2 regions of the Actinoallomurus sp. NPDC052274 genome follow, and region 2 is predicted to be linked to the other one. Evidence: riboswitches for the same ligand, from Rfam matches in the RefSeq annotation. Region 2 holds a riboswitch; the other holds the start of a gene.
What was found. Region 2 has a riboswitch for cobalamin ahead of cobN (cobaltochelatase subunit CobN). Riboswitches for the same ligand answer to the same signal wherever they lie in the genome.

Region 1 (4,358 bases), on a different contig from region 2:
CGGTCGGTGCCCTGGTCGACGACGAAGATCTCGTCGACGACCTCGAGCACGTCGCTCGCCTCGCCCATCGCGGCCAGCGGAGTGCGGCCGCCGGTGGGCAGCGTCTCGAGGCGGCGCGCCCCGGCCTCGACGGAGGAGGTCGGCGGCAGCGCCAGCTCGGCGGACGTGCCGCGGAAGGTGATCAGACCGACCTTGTCGCGGCGCTGGTAGGCGTCGAGGAGGAGGCTGAGCACGGCGCCCTTGACGGCGCGCATCCGCTGCCGGGCGGCCATCGAGCCGCTCGCGTCCACGACGAACAGCACCAGGTTGCCCTCCCGGCCCTCCCGGACCCGCTCGCGCAGGTCGCCGGAGCGGACGACGAGCCCGGGACCGGAGCGGCCGCGGGCGCGCTGGTGCGGGGCCGCCGCGAGGAGGGTCGCGGTCAGGTGGACCGAGCGCGTGCCCGGCCGCGCGCCGGTCGTCCGGCCGTACGGCGTCCGGGCCCGCGAGCGGCGGCCCGGCGCGCCCTCGCCGAGGCCGGGCACGGTGAAGACCCGCGTCCGGTACACCGCGTCGGCGGGCGCCGGCTCCGGGGAGTCCCCCCGGGCGCGCTTCCCCGAGCCCTCGCCGGACTCCTCGCCGGAAAGGGCCTGCTCGATGTCGACCGGCGCCCCGTCTCCCGGCCCGGCCGGGTCGCCGGAACCGTCCGGTCCGCCGCCGGGACCGTCGTCCGGTCCGGGGTCGTCGGGGTCGGGGTCCTCCGGGTCCGTCCCCGAGTCCGGCTTCGCGTCCGTCTCCGGGGCCGGTTTCGGGTCCGGCCCGGTGCTCTGCTCGGGGACGAGGTCGGGCGCCGTGTCCTCGCCGAATCCGGGGTCCGGCGGCTCCGGAGAGTCGTAGCCGCCGGTGTTCTCCAGGACTTCGTCGAGCCTGTCCTCGTCGAGGCCGGGCGCGTCGAAGGGGTCGCGGCGCCGCCGGTGCGGCAGGGCGAGACGGGCGGCGACGCGCACGTCGTCCGCGGTGACGACCGTACGGTCGTGCCAGGCGGCGAGGGCCATCGCGGCGCGCGCCATCACGATGTCGGCCCGCAGCCCGTCCACCTCGAACGCCGCGCACACGGCCGTGATCTGCCGCAGCGCGCCGTCGGGCAGGACGACCTCGGGCAGCCGGACGCGGGCCTGCTCGATCCGCCAGGCCAGCTCGGTCTCGGCGCGCACCCAGTCGGCCGCGAACGCCGCCGGGTCGGCCTCGTACGCCAGGCGGCGGCGCACGACCTCGGCCCGCTCCTCCGGGTCGCGGGTGGCGGCCACCTCCACCGTCAGGCCGAACCGGTCGAGCAGCTGCGGCCGCAGCTCGCCCTCTTCGGGGTTCATCGTGCCGACGAGCAGGAACCGTGAGGCGTGCCGGACGGAGACGCCCTCACGCTCGACGTAGGAGTGGCCCATCGCGGCCGCGTCGAGGAGCAGGTCGACGAGGTGGTCGTGCAGCAGGTTGACCTCGTCGACGTACAGCACGCCGCGGTGCGCGGCGGCCAGCAGGCCGGGCTGGTAGGCCTGGACGCCCTCGGTGAGGGCGCGTTCGAGGTCGAGCGAGCCGGTCAGGCGGTCCTCGGCGGCACCGATCGGCAGCTCCACGAGCCGCGCGGGCCGCACCTGCCCGCCCGCCCCGTCGCCGTGGGGCCCGTCGGGGCATCGCGGGTCGGGCGCGGCGGGGTCGCAGGAGAACCGGCAGTCCGTCACCACCGCGACCTCCGGCAGCAGCGCGGCGAGCGCCCGCACGATGGTGGACTTCGCGGTGCCCTTCTCGCCCCGGACCAGCACTCCGCCGACGGCCGGGGAGACCGCGTTGATCAGGAGGGCGAGCTTGAGGTCCGCCATCCCGGTGACGGCGGAGAACGGATAGGTGTTCACCCGGTGGTCGTCCTTTCCTCGGGTTAACGCGCCCGTAGGTGGCCTGGCAAGCGGCGGCCGGAGTCTCCTGGCTCCCGGATCGCCGCCCGCCCTCGGCCTTCCGGCTCACGCCGTGGCCAACACCCGAGGAAGGACTTCCCGGTCACAGTTGCGCGACAGCCCCGGACTCGCACCGGGTTCCTCCGCGTATCGCCGGAGGACAGCATGACATATCGGGCCTGACACACGACACCGCAGGTACGGCCGCCGTCCGTGATCCGGCGCACGGGATGACAGGGCCACCGCGACCGGGCGTACGGCGGGTGCACGCTATCGCGGGGCGGCCGGCCGCTGCCGGGAGAGCGGCGATCTGCTTCAATAGAACCTGTTCTACTTTCTGGCCGGGAGGGGTGCGGATGAGGCTCGGCATCAACGTCGGCTACTGGCAACGGGTTCCGGAGGACGCCACCGAGACGGTGCTGGCCGCCGAGCGGCTCGGCTACGAGTTCGTCTACACCGCCGAGGCGTACGGCTCGGACGCCTTCACCACGCTCACCTGGTACGCCGCGCGGACCTCGCGCATCAAGCTGGGCACCGCGGTGGCCCAGATGTCCGCCCGCACGCCCGCCGCCACCGCCATGCACGCCCTGACGCTCGACGCGCTGTCCGGCGGCCGGCTCACCCTCGGCATCGGCGCGTCCGGCCCGCAGGTCGTGGAGGGCTGGTACGGCGCGCCGTTCGCCCGGCCGCTGGAGCGCACCCGCGAGTACGTCCGGATCCTGCGGGACGTGTGGCGGCGCGCCGAGCCGGTCACCTCCGCCGGCCCGCACTACCCGTTGCCGCTGCCGGCCTCCGCGTACGCGCCGGGCCGCGTGACCGGCCTCGGCAAGCCGCTCAAGTCGATCGTCCACCCGGTGCGCCCGGACATCCCGGTCTATCTCGGCGCGGAGGGCCCCAAGAACATCGCCCTCGCCACCGAGATCGCCAACGGCTGGCTGCCCCTCTTCGTCGACCCTGCGCAGATCGAGGCGGTCTTCGGCGCCTCGCTGGCCGGCCGCCGCGAAGGCTTCGACATCGCCGCCACCGTGACGACGATCGTGACCGACGACCTGGCCGCCGCGTTGGAGTTCGCCAAGATCCCGCTGGCCTTCTACATCGGCGGCATGGGGGCCAGGGACCGCAACTTCCACCTGGACCTGATCGGCCGCCTCGGGTACGCCGAGGAGGCCGCGCGGGTGCAGGAGCTGTTCCTGGCGGGCCGGCGCGACGAGGCGGTCAAGGCGGTGCCGGACGAGCTGGCCGACTCGATCTCCCTCCTCGGCCCGATCGGGCGCATCAGGGAGCGGCTCCGGCTCTGGCAGGACTCCCCCGTGACCACGCTCCTCATCGCCGGCGTCAAGGACGAGCCGACCCTCAAGGCGATCCGCGACCTCGTACAGCCCTGACCGACCACCGGCCCGCCCGGCGGCTGCCGACGGGCGGCCCCTCGGGTCGACCGGCGGCGCACAGGCCCGCCGGCGCCACCCGGCGGCCCGCCGGGCCGAGCCGGGCGCGGGAGTCCGTCAGCTCCAGGCGCGGGACAGCATCCACGTGCCGGTCGCCTGGTCGTGGCGCAGTTCGTACACCCCGACCGTCCGGTCCGGGGTCGCCTCGACGCGCCAGAACTCGCGCTCGCCGCCTTCCGGGGCCTCGGGGTGGCGTTCGTGCCACCAGTCGCGGGTGGTGACCCAGCGGTCCAGCACCCGCAGCACCGTGTAGAGCCGGCCGCGCCAGACGAAGCGGGAGGGCCTGCCGTCGGTGAGCCAGACCTCGACGGGGTCGCCGTACACCCGGCTCATCGCCCGCGGCCCGGCGCGTCCGTACGCCTCTCGGGTCCATCGCTCGCTCCGCCCACGCGGGCCGCCCACCTCTCGGATCGGTGACAAGGAGTGAGCCTGGGGGAAGGCAGGCGATAGATTCGAACACATGTTCGACTCGACAGTCAAGGCCCGGCGGCGTCCGCGCGGCGGCGTCAGCGGCGTCAGCGGCCGAGGGTCCGCGCGATCAGCTCGGCGGCGCGGGCGGGGTCGTCGGCGTCGGCCTGGCCGCCGCCGGCCCACAGGAAGGACCACCGGATCCGGGACATCGGCATGGCGACCACCAGCAGTGCGCGCCCACCGGACGGGTCCACCACGCGCAGCATCAGGTCCTCGGTCAGGAGCCCTTGCAGGCCGCGCGCCTCGACTTCGCGGGCGAGCGCCTCCAGGTGGCGGCGCCGCGGCCCGGCCCCGGGTCCCGAAGTGGCGGCCATGGGATGCCACCCCTCTCGCGCTCTGGACGATACGGCAGGAAGGGGTACGCCCTAGGGCGTTAACCAGGTAAGGTGCCTATCCGGTGGCAAAAGGTGCCCAGATGGCAACGGTGAGTGACCTTCCCTGTCAGGATGTCCTGCCCCCGTTTTACGTGCAAGTATTTTCGGACCAATAGATCAGACGGATTCGGCATCACCCGTGC
Region 2 (4,358 bases):
GGGTTCTCCTCGGGGGCGGTGCCGATCCTCATGGTGCTGTTCGGCCTCGGCATGGTGGCCGGCAACGCGCTCGGCGGCCGGCTCGCCGACCGCGCCCTCATGCCCAGCCTGTACGCGATCCTCGCCGCCGTGATCGCCGTGTCGGTCCTCCTGCTCCTCGTCGTCCACAGCAAGGCCGCGGTGGTCGTCGTGATGCTGCTGCTCGGCGTGGTCGGCAGCGCCACGATCGCGCCGCTGCAGACCCGCGTGCTGGACACGGCGGCGGGCGCGCCGACGATGGCGTCCGCGGCCAACATCGCGGCGTTCAACCTCGGCAACACGGTCGGGCCGTTCCTCGGCGGCCTCGCCATCGACGCCGGCCTCGGCTACGCCTCGACGACCTGGATCGCCGCCGTCCTCGGCGTGGCCGGCCTCGCGGTGGCGCTCGTCTCCGGCGCCCTCGACCGCCGCGGCCCCGTGTCGCCCCGGCCGGCCGAGCCCGTCCTGCCGGCCGGAGCGCACAACCGCTGAGCACCGCCTTCGCCGACGTCGAGGTGGGTGTCACGGGGTTCCCGACTTGCGCTTCGGGCTCGCGGCGCACAGTCGTTGGCGAGAGGCGAAAGCGCCTCTCGCCAACCTCGATGAAAAGGACGCGGAAATGTTCGAAAGCCTCAGCTCCCAGCAGGCGCCCGAACCGAACGAGTGCGACGGCACGGTCGTCGGGGCCGACTACGCAGGTCGGCCGGGCGGCGGGATCACGGTCACGGCCGACCTCACCTGGCGGCCCGGTGCCGGCGGCCCGCGCGGCAGGTCCGGTCTGCAGCTGTACGCCCTGACCGCCGGGGACAACCACCCCGCGCCCCCGAAGAAGAAGATCGGATGGCGCCGGGCCTCGGCCGGCCCGAGCGTCGTGCACCGCAAGAACAGGGGCGACCTGACGTCCGCGCCCTTCGTGGAGTTCCTCAACGACTCGGAGCGGGCGGGCTTCGCGAGGCTCCGGATCACCATGCTCAACAGGCAGCGGTTCGTGGCACTGCTGGCGCACCAGAAGAGGGGTGCCCATGCCTTCTCGGAGCTGGGGGCGACCGTCACCATCGCCGACGACGTCACCAAGAGCCTGGAGACCCGTGTGGAGATCCCGCTGCGCCAGGACGGCGGCAACCGGTTCTGGATGGTCGCAGCGGTGCTCGACTTCAGGGCCCCCCGGGGATACACGATCCGTACGGCCGACCGGTGCTTCCTCCCGCAGGAGAAGGCACGCCCGGTGCTGTACACCGACGGCACGATCATGTACCCCGACGGCAGGATCCTCATGGGCTCCTGGCCTCGGGAGTACGAGCGCTGACGGGTCCGGATCGCCGGACCCGTTCCACCAGGCCGCCGGCATGGCCTGACGACGGCCGCCGGCCGCCACGCGGCCGGTGAGCCCGTCGCCCGGACGGCCGGTGACCGGCACACTGGAGCCCGCCTCGCACCTTCGCGGGGCGGGCTCTGTCGTGTCCGCCCCGAAGACGTGAGCGCGGAACGGGCCGGATCGTGGGGTCCCGGGGCGGTGCGCCGGTGGGGGCGCGCTCGTAGACTGGGCGCGCGACGGCGAGGGAAGGAACCCGGTGCGAGTCCGGGGCTGTCCCGCAACTGTGACCAGGTAGCGAGCCCGCACGTACGGCCACGGCGATGAGCTGGAAGGCCGCGGGGGAGCGGCGACCTGGAAGTCAGGAGACTTCCCGCCGTCGGCGACCTTTCACCCGAGCCGGGGCGAGGACTCCCGAGGGAAGGAACCGACACGTGCGTGTCCTGCTGCTCTCCACCGCCGACACCGAACTCCTGTCCGCGCGTTCCGCGGACGCCGGGTACGCGACGGGCAATCCGTCCCGCCTCGACGTCGCCGACCTGGACGCCCTGTGCGAGGGCGTCGACGTCGTCGTCGTCCGGCTGCTCGGCGGGCTGAAGACCTGGCGGGAGGGCGTCGAGGATCTGCGCCGCAGGGACGTGCCGCTCATCGCGCTCGGCGGCGAGGCCGCGCCGGACGCGGAGCTGATGGCGCTGTCGACGGTGCCCGCCGGGGTCGCCGCGGAGGCGCTGGCGTACCTGCGCGAAGGCGGCGTGGACAACCTGCGGGAGCTGGCGCGCTTCCTGTCCGACACCCTGCTGCTCACCGGTGAGGGGTTCGAGGCGCCACGGGAGATGCCCGCGTACGGCCTGCACCGTACGGGCGGCGAGCCGAAGGACGGCCGGCCGACCGTCGGCGTCGTCTTCTACCGGGCGCACGAACTCTCCGGCAACACCGCGTTCGTGGACACGCTGTGCGCGCGGATCGAGGAGCTGGGCGCGAACGCGCTGCCCGTCTTCTGCGGCTCGCTGCGCTCCGCCGACGAAGGGCTGCTGGCGCTGCTCGGGCGGGCGGACGCACTCGTCGTCACCGTGCTGGCCGGCGGGGGAGCGGTGGCCGCGGACGCGTCGGCGGGCGGGGACGAGGACGCCTGGGACGCCGGGGCGCTCGCCACGCTGGACGTGCCCGTCGTCCAGGGCCTGTGCCTGACGACGTCCCGCGCGACCTGGGAGGCGTCGGACGCCGCGCTATCCCCGATGGACGCCGCGATGCAGGTCGCGATCCCCGAGTTCGACGGCCGGCTGATCTCGGTGCCGTTCTCCTTCAAGGAGGACGGGCCGGACGGCATCCCGGTCTACGCCGCCGACCCGGAGCGCGCCGCGCGGGTCGCCGGCATCGCCGTCCGCCAGGCCCGGCTCCGGCACACGCGGGTCGCCGAGCGCCGGCTGGCGATCGTGCTGTCGTCGTACCCGACCAAGCACTCCCGGGTCGGCAACGCCGTCGGCCTGGACACCCCCGCCTCGGCGGTCCGCCTGCTCGGGGCGCTGCGTACGGCGGGCTACGACGTCGGCGAGTACCCCGAGGACGGGGACGAGCTCATTCACTCGCTGATCGCGGCGGGCGGGCACGACGTCGAGTGGCTGACCGAGGAACAGCTCCGCGCCGCGCCCGCCCGGGTCCCGCTGAAGGACTACGAGCGGTGGTTCACCGCGCTGCCGGAGCCGCTGCGCGAGCGGATGCGGGAGCACTGGGGCGAGCCGCCGGGCGAGCTGTACACCGACGGCGACGACGTGGTCCTGGCATCGCTGCGGTTCGGGAACGTCGTGCTGATGATCCAGCCGCCGCGCGGGTTCGGGGAGAACCCGGTGGCGATCTACCACGACCCCGACCTGCCGCCCTCGCACCACTACCTGGCGGCGTACCGCTGGCTGGACGAGGTGTTCGGCGCGGACGCCGTGGTCCACCTCGGCAAGCACGGCACGCTCGAGTGGCTGCCCGGCAAGGGCCTCGGGCTCGCGGCCGAGTGCGCGCCGGACGCGGTCCTCGGCGACCTGCCGCTCGTCTACCCGTTCATCGTCAACGACCCCGGCGAGGGCACGCAGGCCAAGCGGCGTGGCCACGCCGTCATCGTCGACCATCTCGTGCCGCCGATGGCGCGCGCGGAGACGTACGGCGACCTGGCCAAGCTCGAGCAGCTCCTCGATGAGTACGCCACCGTGCAGGCGCTCGACCCGACGAAGCTGCCGACCGTACGCGCCCAGATCTGGACGCTCGTGCAGGCCGCCCAGCTCCACCACGACCTGCACGTCACCGACGAGCCGGGCGAGGCCGACTTCGACGACTTCGTCCTGCACATCGACGGGTACCTCTGCGAGGTCAAGGACGTGCAGATCCGGGACGGCCTGCACATCCTCGGGCAGGCGCCGGAGGCGGAGCAGCGGGTGAACCTGGTGCTCGCGGTGCTGCGCGCCGCGCAGGTGTGGGCCGGGCGGGCCGGCGCGCTGCCCGGACTGCGCGCGGCGATCGCGGCGGCGTACGGGCTGGACGAGCGGGAGCTGCTCGCGGTGCCCGGCGCGCGGGTCGAGGCGACGGCGCTGACCGAGGTCGTGGACGGGCCCGCCCGTACCGCGTCGGACGTGGTCGACCTGCTGGAGGCGGCCGCGCGCCGGCTCGTCGTCGGGATGGAGACGCTCGGCTGGGACGCCTCCCGGGCGGCGACCGTGTGCGCCGAGGTGCTCGGCCGCGAGGTTTCCGAGGTCGTGGCGCTGCTGGAGTTCGGGGCACGGGAGGTCGTGCCCCGGCTGGACGCGACGTCCGGGGAGCTCGACGCGGTCCTGCACGCGCTCGACGGCGGGTACGTCCCCGCCGGGCCGTCCGGGTCGCCGACCCGCGGGCTGGTCAACGTGCTGCCGACCGGCCGCAACTTCTACTCCGTCGACCCGAAGGCCATCCCGTCCCGCACGTCGTGGGACGTGGGGGTGTCCCTCGCCGAGTCCCTGGTCCGGCGGCACCTGGACGACACCGGCGAGTACCCGCGCAGCGTCGGGCT

Region 1: it holds a riboswitch for cobalamin, as region 2 does, so the genes downstream of both, AB0K82_RS41365 (VWA domain-containing protein) here and cobN (cobaltochelatase subunit CobN) in region 2, are expected to answer to the same signal.

What each region holds. Positions count from the first base shown of each region.
Region 1 covers NZ_JBFAUT010000089.1:12-4,369, forward strand. The annotation lists partial or broken gene AB0K82_RS41365 (VWA domain-containing protein) at 1-1,853, opposite strand, end outside; cobalamin riboswitch at 1,947-2,069, opposite strand; gene AB0K82_RS41370 (LLM class F420-dependent oxidoreductase) at 2,282-3,310, shown strand; gene AB0K82_RS41375 (DUF6504 family protein) at 3,428-3,790, opposite strand; gene AB0K82_RS41380 (hypothetical protein) at 3,886-4,155, opposite strand.
Region 2 covers NZ_JBFAUT010000032.1:18,536-22,893, reverse strand. The annotation lists gene AB0K82_RS25605 (MFS transporter) at 1-510, shown strand, start outside; gene AB0K82_RS25600 (hypothetical protein) at 638-1,324, shown strand; cobalamin riboswitch at 1,580-1,702, shown strand; gene cobN (cobaltochelatase subunit CobN) at 1,765-4,358, shown strand, end outside.